2 regions of the Microbulbifer sp. GL-2 genome follow, and region 1 is predicted to be linked to the other one. Evidence: predicted binding sites of a transcription regulator. Region 1 holds the regulator's gene; the other holds the start of a gene.

The links. Region 1 encodes LexA, which represses DNA repair genes until DNA is damaged. Its sites were predicted from a motif close to ACTGTNTNTANANACAGT; they were not measured.
Region 2: GL2_RS14820 (YebG family protein) is a predicted target of LexA. The motif match lies at 1,919-1,936, and genes of this name have one in related genera.

What each region holds. Positions count from the first base shown of each region.
Region 1 is NZ_AP019807.1:4,463,095-4,468,372, reverse strand. Features, by position in the region: gene topA (type I DNA topoisomerase) at 1-1,177, shown strand, start outside; gene GL2_RS19330 (DUF6586 family protein) at 1,178-1,666, shown strand; gene GL2_RS19325 (hypothetical protein) at 1,778-2,035, shown strand; gene lexA (transcriptional repressor LexA) at 2,111-2,716, opposite strand; gene GL2_RS19315 (TIGR00730 family Rossman fold protein) at 2,881-3,519, shown strand; gene GL2_RS19310 (class I adenylate-forming enzyme family protein) at 3,699-5,261, shown strand.
Region 2 is NZ_AP019807.1:3,371,264-3,376,541, reverse strand. Features, by position in the region: gene GL2_RS14835 (hypothetical protein) at 1-213, opposite strand, end outside; gene GL2_RS14830 (DUF924 family protein) at 394-999, shown strand; gene GL2_RS14825 (LysE family translocator) at 999-1,616, shown strand; gene GL2_RS14820 (YebG family protein) at 1,994-2,287, shown strand; gene GL2_RS14815 (MAPEG family protein) at 2,428-2,823, opposite strand; gene GL2_RS14810 (amidohydrolase family protein) at 2,998-4,299, opposite strand; gene GL2_RS14805 (amidohydrolase) at 4,296-5,278, opposite strand, start outside.

The sequences.
Region 1 (5,278 bases):
TGGCCGCCCCTCCACTTATGCCTCGATTATTTCTACCATCCAGGACCGCGGATATGTGCGCCTGGAAAATCGTCGCTTCTATGCGGAAAAAATGGGTGACATTGTTACCGACCGCCTAAGCGAGAGCTTCAAGAATCTGATGGACTATGGCTTTACCGCAAACCTGGAGGAATCCCTGGACGCGGTGGCCGATGGTGACAAAGGCTGGAAGCAGCTGCTCGATGAGTTTTACCAGGACTTTTCCTCTCGCCTGGAAAAAGCGCAGTCCAGTGACGCCGGCATGCGTCGCAATACCCCGACGGATACAGATATTGAGTGTTCCAAGTGTGGACGCCATATGCAGATTCGCACCGGTTCCACCGGCGTGTTCCTAGGTTGCTCAGGTTATGCGCTGCCGCCAAAGGAACGCTGCACCAATACCATGAATTTGGTTTCCGGCGATGAAGCGGTCGATGCGGACAAGGACGAAGAGGCGGAATCCCGATTACTGCGTGAAAAGCGCCGCTGTGCCAAATGTGGTACGGCGATGGATAGCTATCTGGTTGATGAACACCGCAAACTTCATATCTGTGGCAACAATCCGGATTGCAGTGGATATGAAGTAGAGCAGGGCACTTTCAAAATCAAGGGCTATGACGGCCCGATTATTGAGTGTGACAAGTGCGGCAGTGATATGCAGCTCAAGTCTGGTCGCTTTGGGAAGTACTTTGGCTGTACCAATGAAGCCTGCAAAAATACTCGCAAGCTTTTAAAAAACGGCCAGCCTGCCCCGCCGAAGATGGACCCGGTACCAATGCCTGAATTGGCATGTTTGAAAGTGGAAGATCACTACATATTACGCGATGGAGCCTCGGGCCTGTTCCTGGCTGCTAGCCAGTTCCCCAAAAACCGCGAAACCCGTGCACCTCTTGTGAAGGAATTGCTCCCTCACAAGAGTGAGATCGACCCCAAATACAGCTTTCTGTTCTCGGCGCCGGTGGAGGATGACCAAGGAAGAGATACAGTAATTCGCTTTAGCCGAAAGACCCAGGAGCAATATGTCCAGTCCGAGGAGGAAGGCAAAGCTACCGGCTGGAAAGCGTTCTATCGTAGTGGCAGCTGGCAGGTTGAAACCAGCACCAGGGCTACCGCGGCAAAGCGTAAGCCCGTGGGCAAAAAAGTGGCTGCAAAGAAATAAATGAGTAACCCTCATACTGGCCAGGTAGTTTCGGCTCTACGCAAAACTCAGTTGTTACTGCAGTTTTCCAGTGAAACTCCTCTGCAAAGGGTTGCACTGGAAGAGGCGGCCGTTTTACAGCTCTGGAAAGCTTATAGGGCTTTCCTTGCTGAGCTTTCCCACCAGCTGCAGCTGGGTCTTGCGTCGGATTCCCTTCAGGTGATTGCCGATAGTCTTGAGAGTCAAGGTAGGGCCAGTATTGAGGTGAAAGAGCTGCAGCAGCTGAGTGAGGAGCCTTGTAGCTGGCTCAGTCAGTTACTACAGGCCTGGACCCAGCTTGTCTCAGCACCATCAAATACTGAGGTTAAGCACAATAGCCCCAACCTTATTCCTCTGCACAATCTCGCTGCTTCTGAGCTGGTAACTATTTCTGATGAAGTGCTTCTGCAATGGCATGCTTCCCTGAGTGAGTTGGTGCGTAGGCAGCGTGCCAATTTAGAAGAGTGCTAGTTGCAGGTACTGGTACCGGGGTGCCATATTTCACCGTTTGTAGGCCTCTGATACTTCCAGTTAGCCTGTGGTACACTGGGCGCAAACTGATGTGTGGTGAAGGAAAAGAGAATGTCCTCCGAAACTTTTGAAATTATTGAGTTGGCCAATGGCGATGTGGCATTGCGCCGCGCTGGTCACAAGGAGGACCCTCTGGTGAGTATTTCTTTCTCAGCCGAGAGTCTTCAGTTTCTGAGAAAACACAAAGTTGCCGTAGCGCGCGCAATGCTGGAAGCCGGTATTGAGGCAGTACAAAATCTGGATGATTTGGAGCCTGGCTACTTTGAGGAAGAGGATGAGTCAATGCCGGTTAATCATACGATCCACTGATCGAAGGGTTAACAAAGTGTGATCCAACAGCGGCCAATAGGCCGCTGTTGTTGTATTGGGGGCTGGGTGGGAGCTTTATGGAGTCTGGCGAATAACGCCCACTGCCAAACCTTCTATTACAAAGTTTTTGTCTCGCATGTCCACCTGGATAGTTTCAAAGTCTTCATTTTCTGGCAGCAGTTGCACAGTTGCCTGATTACCTTTGCGCCGGAAGCGCTTGACTGTTACCTCTTCGTCAATTCTCGCAACGACAATCTGGCCATTCCTGATTTGTTCGGTTTTCTGTACTGCCAGAAGGTCACCATCCAAAATTCCTGCATCGCGCATACTCATTCCGTGCACCCGAAGTAAGTAGTCTGCAGGGGGGTGGAAAAAGCTGGGAGGGAGGTCGCAATAGTCTTCAATATGCTCAGCAGCAAGAATAGGGTTGCCTGCAGCTACGCGTCCAACAATGGGTAAGCCCGATTGATGATCCGGAATACGTATGCCCCGCGACGCGCCGGCAACCATTTCAATGGCTCCTTTTCGCGCCAATGCTTTCAGGTGCTCTTCAGCGGCATTGGGCGAGCGGAAACCCAGCTCCTGGGCGATCTCTGCTCGGGTAGGGGGGTAGCCGGTATCATCGAGATAGGTTTTGATCAGCTCTAATACCTGAGCCTGGCGTGCGGTGAGATTGGTCATAGATTTACCTAGCTTTTCTGTATTTATATACAGTTGCTGGGATTATATACAGAATTTTGGTTCACGCAATCCTAACACCTGCCTCTTCATAAGCTGCTACATTGTTTATGAAAACAAGGAATGAAAGCGATCGTTGAAAGATCTGACAAAGAGGGAAAAAAATAATGTTGGATGTGAAAATGCCAGAGGCGTGGCGTGTCCTGCGGATACAGTCTGAGTTGGTTGATGGGATAGAACGTTTGGTCCCGCTCAGTGGAGCAGTGACCGTTTTTGGAGGGGCAAGATTTGAGGAGGGCAGCCCGGAGTATCAACAGGGGGTAAAACTGGGGGAGCTATTGGCTGCGGAGGGTATCCCGGTGATTACCGGCGGAGGACCGGGGCTGATGGAAGCTTGCAATCGTGGTGCTTTCGATCAACCTGGCACTTCAATTGGATTGAACATAGAGCTGCCATTTGAGCAGGCTGCGAATCCTTACCAGGATATCAGTTTAAATTTTCGTTACTTCTTTGTTCGTAAATTTATGTTCGTTAAGCATGCTGTAGGCTTTGTAGGGTTACCTGGGGGATATGGAACACTGGATGAGTTATTCGAGGCGTTAACACTGGTTCAAACACAAAAAGTGCGGCGTTTCCCAATTGTGCTGGTTGGTAAACGTTACTGGGCAGGGCTTTATGATTGGCTGGTAAACACAGTGCTTGAGCGCAACTGTATTGATGCCAGCGACCTGGATTTGTTCCATATAGTAGATACTGTCGAGGAGACAGCGGAGTTGATTATGAAATATATGCGCAACAAGGAATAATAAAAAATATTTATTTAATTGGTTGCAGGGTTTTTCTGCCTGTTGCTAGGGTGATATTGCCCATAAATCCATTCTGGACCATATGATGGTTTTTGAAATCGTTATAAATATCACTAAATGCCTGTTCCCGATTATCTCAGATTAACGGGATGCTTGTGCCTTAGTCAGGAGGCTGGCCTGTGCCAATTTTTGGCCCTCAATTGTCGAGACCTGCAAATTTAACCAATCTCCTGCTGCCCGCCCTGAAAAGTAAGCCTGGTGAAGTGGCACTTGTTTCCGGGAGTCAGGCCTGGACCTGGCGAGAGCTACAGGGGGATATCAATGCCCTTGCCTTGGGGTTGATCACAATGGGTTTAGGTAAGGGGGATAGGGTTGCATCCCTGATGCCCAACTGCGGCGAGATACTTATTTTTTATCTCGCATGTTTGAAGGTGGGGCTGGTGGTAGTCCCATTAAACTATAGATATACCACACCAGAGATTGACTATGCCCTTGAAAAAAGTGCAGCAGTATCACTGATTATAGGCGTTGAGCGAAGTGGAGATGTCCGGGCAAGCAGATTTATTGGTAAATTAAAAAAAGGCTATCTTTCTTTTGGTGGTACGCTCGGAAATGCCCCAAGTTTTGAAGGTTTGATTAACAATAAGGGGCAGTCTGCTAAATTTTCTACCTCTGCTGTTAATGACCCTGCATTTTTATTTTTCACCTCTGGGAGTACGGGTAAACCAAAAGGCGTAGCCCATAGCTTGCTTAGCTTTGGGGCTATTGTGGCTAGTTTCGTTGCTGCTCTAAAGTTAACCCAGGACGATATAGTACTGCCAGGTGGCTCAATCGCACATGTCGGATCGCTTTTAACAGCTCTGGCAGCTCTCTCAGTAGGTGCGAAGACCCTTATTCCTCACAGTTTTGACGGTGAAGAAATTCTTTCAATATTGAGGCGAGGCCGGCCAACTATTTTGGTTATGGTTCCTGCATTATTTATTGCAATGGAACGCAACCCCAAGGCCAGGCGCGAAGATTTTACTTCACTTCGTGTGTGCTTTACGGGCGGAGACAAATTTCCAGTTAACATTGCCAAAGAATTTACTCACAAAACTGGTCATGTGATCCAGGAGGGATATGGACTGACAGAAGCTCCTGGCTGCCTTTTCAATCGGTCGCTCTCACCAGATAATGCCGGATCGGTGGGTACTGTTGCCCCAGGCTACGCCGTAAGTCTACGCGATGAGCAGGGCAGGGAGGTAGCACCTAATATTGATGGCAATCTTTGGCTCAGTGGAACCCCGGTAATGGCAGGCTATTGGCAGAACCCCCGAGCAAATAGGGAGGCGTTCTCTGATGGTTGGTTCGATACAGGCGATGTTATGCGTGTCGACTCCGAGGGATATTTCTGGTTTCGCGGCCGAAAGAAGCAGATCATAGTCCACGATGGCTCAAACTTATCACCTCAGGAAGTTGAAGAAGCTGTAATGGCGCACCCGGCTGTGGACCTTGCGGGCGTCATTGGCATTCATGACGACGCGCATGGGGAGAATGTTTGGGCTTATATCACCTTGAAAAAAAATGCCCCTAAGCCCTGTGCTAATGAGGTTATCCGTTGTGCAAAAGAACGTGTTGGATACAAGGCTCCGGAGGTGATCGAAATCCTGGATGAAATGCCAATTAATCCAACAGGTAAAATTGACAGAGCGGCCCTTAAGAAGCTTGCTGAAACGCAGTTAGCTCACGATAAGAACAAGTGAATCTGTTGGGAGTGGGT
Region 2 (5,278 bases), 1.1 Mb from region 1:
GGGCAATCCGATGCCCTTAGAATCGCCCTTTGCTTGGCACTCGTTTAGCTTCAACATAAAGTGCTGGTCGGTCTTCTCGGTGAGTTGCCGGTGGATGTCTTCCACAGAAAAACCCAGCTCTGCCGCCTTGGCCTGTACGGCTTGCATGCCGCTAAGCGCCAATACCAGTACGGCGCAAAATTGTACCTTCTTAAATGATCCCGTAGTAAACATTGTGACCTCCAGACCGTTTTTCCTTGTACACCCTTATGACGGGCTCAGGCTGGAGTTTGGATGCAGGCGCGTAAAATTTTTCTCGCGCCACTTGCCGGGTAGCACGATACCCTTGCCTCCCTGGACCAGCGGGTGCAAAAGTCGCAATAATTCGGGATTCATTGCAGCGAGTTCAAATTGATGTCTTCAATAGCGGAAGTGCTGACATTCTGGTTCGGAGGCCCGGCACTGGATCACCCCCCATCCAATACACAACAGCAACGCTGGTTTGCAGCGACACCAGAGCTGGACCACGAGATACAGCACGATTTCAGAGAGGTTACCGACAGAGCCCTTGGAAATGCTCTAAGCCACTGGCGCCAGACCCTGCAAGGCGAGCTAGCTCTGATGCTGCTTTGCGACCAGTTCGCTCGTAACATCTATCGCGGCAGCAGCCTGGCCTTTGCAGGGGATCCACTTGCCCTCGATATCGCCGAGGGCATTCTACAACGCGGTGATACGGGGAATCTGGGCCTGTTCCAGCAGATTTTTGTCGGTATGCCACTGGAACACAGTGAAAAGCTCCCGATTCAACGCCGCTCCGTGGCATACTTCGGCCAGTTGCAGCAACAATACCAGGGTGACCAGAGTACTGCCCCATACCTTGCAACCCACTATCGATATGCCCTGGCCCACCAGGCAGTGATCGAGCAGTTCGGCCGCTATCCGCACCGCAATGCGGCACTTGGCCGCGAATCCACAGAAGAAGAGAAACATTGGCTGGCACAAGGGGGCGGCTTTAAATAATGGAATTACTTGGTTGGTTATCACTCGCAGGCATCTGCGCTCTCGGAGCCATGTCCCCTGGCCCCAGTCTCCTGATTGTTATGCGTTCTTCTGCCTCAGGACTCCAGCAGGGCCTGGCCAGTGCGATAGCTCATGGGGCCGGTGTCGCCATTTACGCAGCGCTCACCGCTTTTGGCCTCGCAGTTCTTATTACCAGTTCGCCACTGCTATTTAATATTCTGCAATGGGCTGGTGCCGCCATGCTGGTTTACTTGGGCTGGAAGGCCCTGCGTGCTCCCGCTCCGGGTTCCTCTACCACCCAACTGGAAGCACCCCGGCAGAGTGTCCGCCGCTCCATAGCCCAGGGGTTCGGTGTGGCTTTCTTTAATCCCAAAATTGCCGTTTTCTTCACTGCTTTATTCAGCCAATTTGTGTCTGAACAGCAGACTCTCACCACCAAACTGGGAATGGCTGCAATCGCTTCCGGGATAGATACTCTCTGGTATTGCATCATCGCTCTGGTTGTACACGCCAGTCGCAAGCGCCAGTTGGTGAATAAGCACCTTGGCCACCGCATCCAGCAGCTGTTTGGCCTTTTACTGATTGGCTTGGCCGCAAAGCTTGTCCTCACCATTTGATCTCCGCGGTGCTCGCCGCACCCATCCCCCTCCCATGCTAGATTCAGGGGACCAGTTGAGATACACGGGAGTAAAACCATAGCCCGGTTAATTGATTTTTTACTTTATCTTTTTTCAAAAAAACAGGCCCTGTTTAAGGGCCTGTAATAGCGGAGATTGCAGCCCGGCGCCTGGGGGGAGTACGCCGAACTGCGAAGCCAGATTATGACAGCCTGAAAAATTACTTGTGATCAGACTACCGCAACCCTCACTCCCCTGAGCGCAATCAATTCCCCGCCTATTTCTCAGCGGCTTCCGTTGACACTGAATATTTATACAGTTACTGTATTGCCATACAAACAAGTTGGAATGTCTGAAAGGCAATTGGGAGGCATAACATGGCCGTAGTAGCTGTTTGGAAATGCGATCGAGACGGAGCAATGTTCGACAACAAAAAAGATGCTGAAGAACACGATAAGATGCTGGAACTGGCTGCCAACATCACTTCACTCATTGAGCGCCACATCGAGGGCATTGATGAGCAGGTTGGCGAAGAGATCGGCCTGCTTCTGGCCAAACGTCGCGATGCACTGGCCAAAGCCTGTAAAGGCAAACCTGAAGCCTTACTAGAAGAGGAAAGCACAGAGGAAACCTCTGCAGAAACTGTTACACCTTTTGCTGCCAATCAGTAAGCGCTTGAAGTTTCATCCCTGTACTCTGCCCGGTTCAGCCGGGCTTTTTTATTAGGGCATCTTCGGCGGTCAAGCGGTTCCCTGGTGTCGCTGGCCATTCTTACCTCTCTCTAACCAACGGCACCTCTCTTAAATATTGTTTATAGCGCCTTAACAACCATAACAATATTAACTACCGCCAGCGCCAATATCACAACCCAGCTAATCAAGGTGCCCCAAAAACGCCCCATATGCGTCCCACCTTTACCTGCCGTCAAACCATAAGCATGAAAAACACGGGATAGGAAAAAAGAAATCCCAAAAATGTGTAGCCATAAATGTGACAGACCACCCAGCTCAGCAACCAACAGCAGCAACAAGGCTATAGGTGTATATTCAATCGCATTCGCATGCACCCTCACACGAATCTCATTGGAGCGGTCATCCCCTGTACCAATTCCTACACGTTTAGTGCGACGAAAATGCACTACTCTCAATGCCAGGTAGATAATCAGGATTGCACAGAGACTGGTATAAAGTGCCGTAACATAGGCCATTGGGTCGATCCTTTTTCTTATTTCTCAAGCCAATCGAATATAGCGCTAAAGATTGTGTCAGCGCCACACCGATCCTATACAACGGGCAAGGCTTATATGCTCATATTTTTAGCTGGTAACAAAAAAGAGCGGGCAATGCCCGCTCTTTTTTGTCACAAAGCTGACTAATCAAACTCAGTACTGATAGCCAAACCCATGGCCTTTGGCGGGCTTCAAATGGCGATCGCGCAGGCGGGTGGAGCGGGTTACCAGAGATTGAGGTTCACCCCCAATCAAAACCTGCTCTGGATAGCTGGTAACTTCCAGCGGATCACCGCTCCAGACTACGATATCGGCCACTGCGCCCTGCTCCAGGGTGCCACCTTCCAAACTGAAGATATCGGCTACGTTACTACTGATAGATTTCAGTGCTTCCTCATAGGGCAAGCCATGGGCAACAGCGTTACCCGCAGACTGACGAGAAAGGTACACATTGTGGGTTGAGGCGTAATTCGGCCCACTAATAGCCACTTTGACACCAGCCTTGGTGAGCAGAGCCGCGTTGTCCAGGCGTGCTCCCAGGCTTGAGAAGGAAATTGGCAGGTTATTAATAGCATCAATAACCACTGGCACCCGGGCCTCGGCCAGTTGATCCGCCACCATCCAGCCCTCGGCTGCACCCAGTACAACCAGCTTCACATTGAAGGCTTTGGCCAACTCAATAGCCACCAGAATATCGCTGGCGCGATTGGCAGTAATCACCAGCGGCTCTTTGCCACTGATTACTGGTTGTAGCGCTTCGAGGTCGGCCAGGCTGTAATCCAGCTCGCGCCACTCACCACGGCGAATAGCTGCACGGTTTTCCCGGTACTCACGGGCTTCCTTCAGAGCATTCTCAACCTTGGCGTAGGCATTGGCGCGACTGCCACCAGCTAACTGCGCACCCGCCTCCCCTAGGTAGGCCTTCTGGGCAACGTCCTTGGCTTCAACACTATCGAATTCACCGTTTAACTTTATAGCGAAGCTACGCCCGGCAAAAACCCGCTGCGCTTCAACAGCGCCAGCATCCCAGGTGCTGATTCCAGGGAAGACTACAGCACTGGTCACACCACCTGCGCGGTTAAAAGGAATCAGGGTGGACCTGGGGTTGTAAGCGGGCAGTGGATTAAACGCACTACCGATGCTCTCACCGGTTACCGCCTGATCATTTGTCGAGCTGGCAGCACTGATTTCCACCAGACCAAGCTCAGAAATCGGCGCTATCACCCCCGGGGTGACCACCTTGCCACTGGCATCGATAACCCGATCTGCAGAAACACTCAGTGAAGGAGCTACCTGCTCAACTTTACCATCCACAACCAGTACATCAGCAGATTCCAAGCTGCCTTTACCTGCCAGGGTATGTACCTTACCACCCTTGATCAGGATACTCTCCGCGTGGGTACCAGCCGCCAGCGCTCCGAGAGCCAGCGCACAAAATACAGCTACTCTTTTCATTGCCGCTCTCCCTCTGCATTGATAATGCCCAGCTCAAAATCGCTGCGCGGTTGGCGCTTTTTATCCGCGCGGTCATACATCAATTCACCGTCAATAAATACCTGGTCGACATGTGTGTATACACTGAACGGATTACCGGACCAGACTACAACATCAGCCATCTTGCCCTTCTCCAGACTGCCAGTTTGCTCTTCAATACCCAGCGCCTTAGCGGGGTTCGAGGTCATCCAGGCAACGGCGTCTTTAGGCTGGATATCAAAACCCGCGCGCTGACCTGCAGTCATCGCCTTGGCCACCTCTTCATTCAGGTGTTGCACACCTACTCCGGAATCGGAGTGGATCATGGCACAGGCCTTTGCCTGATCGACAATCGCAATATTAGCTTCAGTCATATCAAAGGCTTCATGCTTAAAACCCCACCAATCAGCCCACATTGCCGCACAGACATTATTCTCTGCCAGCAGGTCTGCCACTTTGTAGGCCTCAACCGCATGATGGAAGGTGGAAACCTGAAAATCGAACTCTCTGGCAACATCCATCATCACGGCCATTTCCTCACCGCGATAGCAGTGGTTATGCACCAGGATATCGCCATTCAGCACCCCCGCCAGGGTTTCCAGGCCCAGATCGCGCTCGGGCTCATCGCCACCATTCTCGACGTAATCTTCCCACTTTTTCTTGTAATTGCTGGCTTCAATCCAAGCTTTGCGATAACCGGCCACATTCCCCATACGCGTTGAAGGGGAAGTGCCTTTGCCGCCGTAAACGCGCTTGGGATTTTCACCACAGGCCATTTTCAAACCATAGGGCGCACCGGGGAATTTCATATCCTGAACACTGCGGCCAGGTACGTTCTTCAGGGTCACACTGCGGCCGCCGAACAGATTGGCAGAGCCCGGCAGAATTTGCAGGGTGGTGACACCGCCGGCCAGAGCCAACGGGAACTGAGGGTCTTGGGTCCAGACAGAATGCTCAGCCC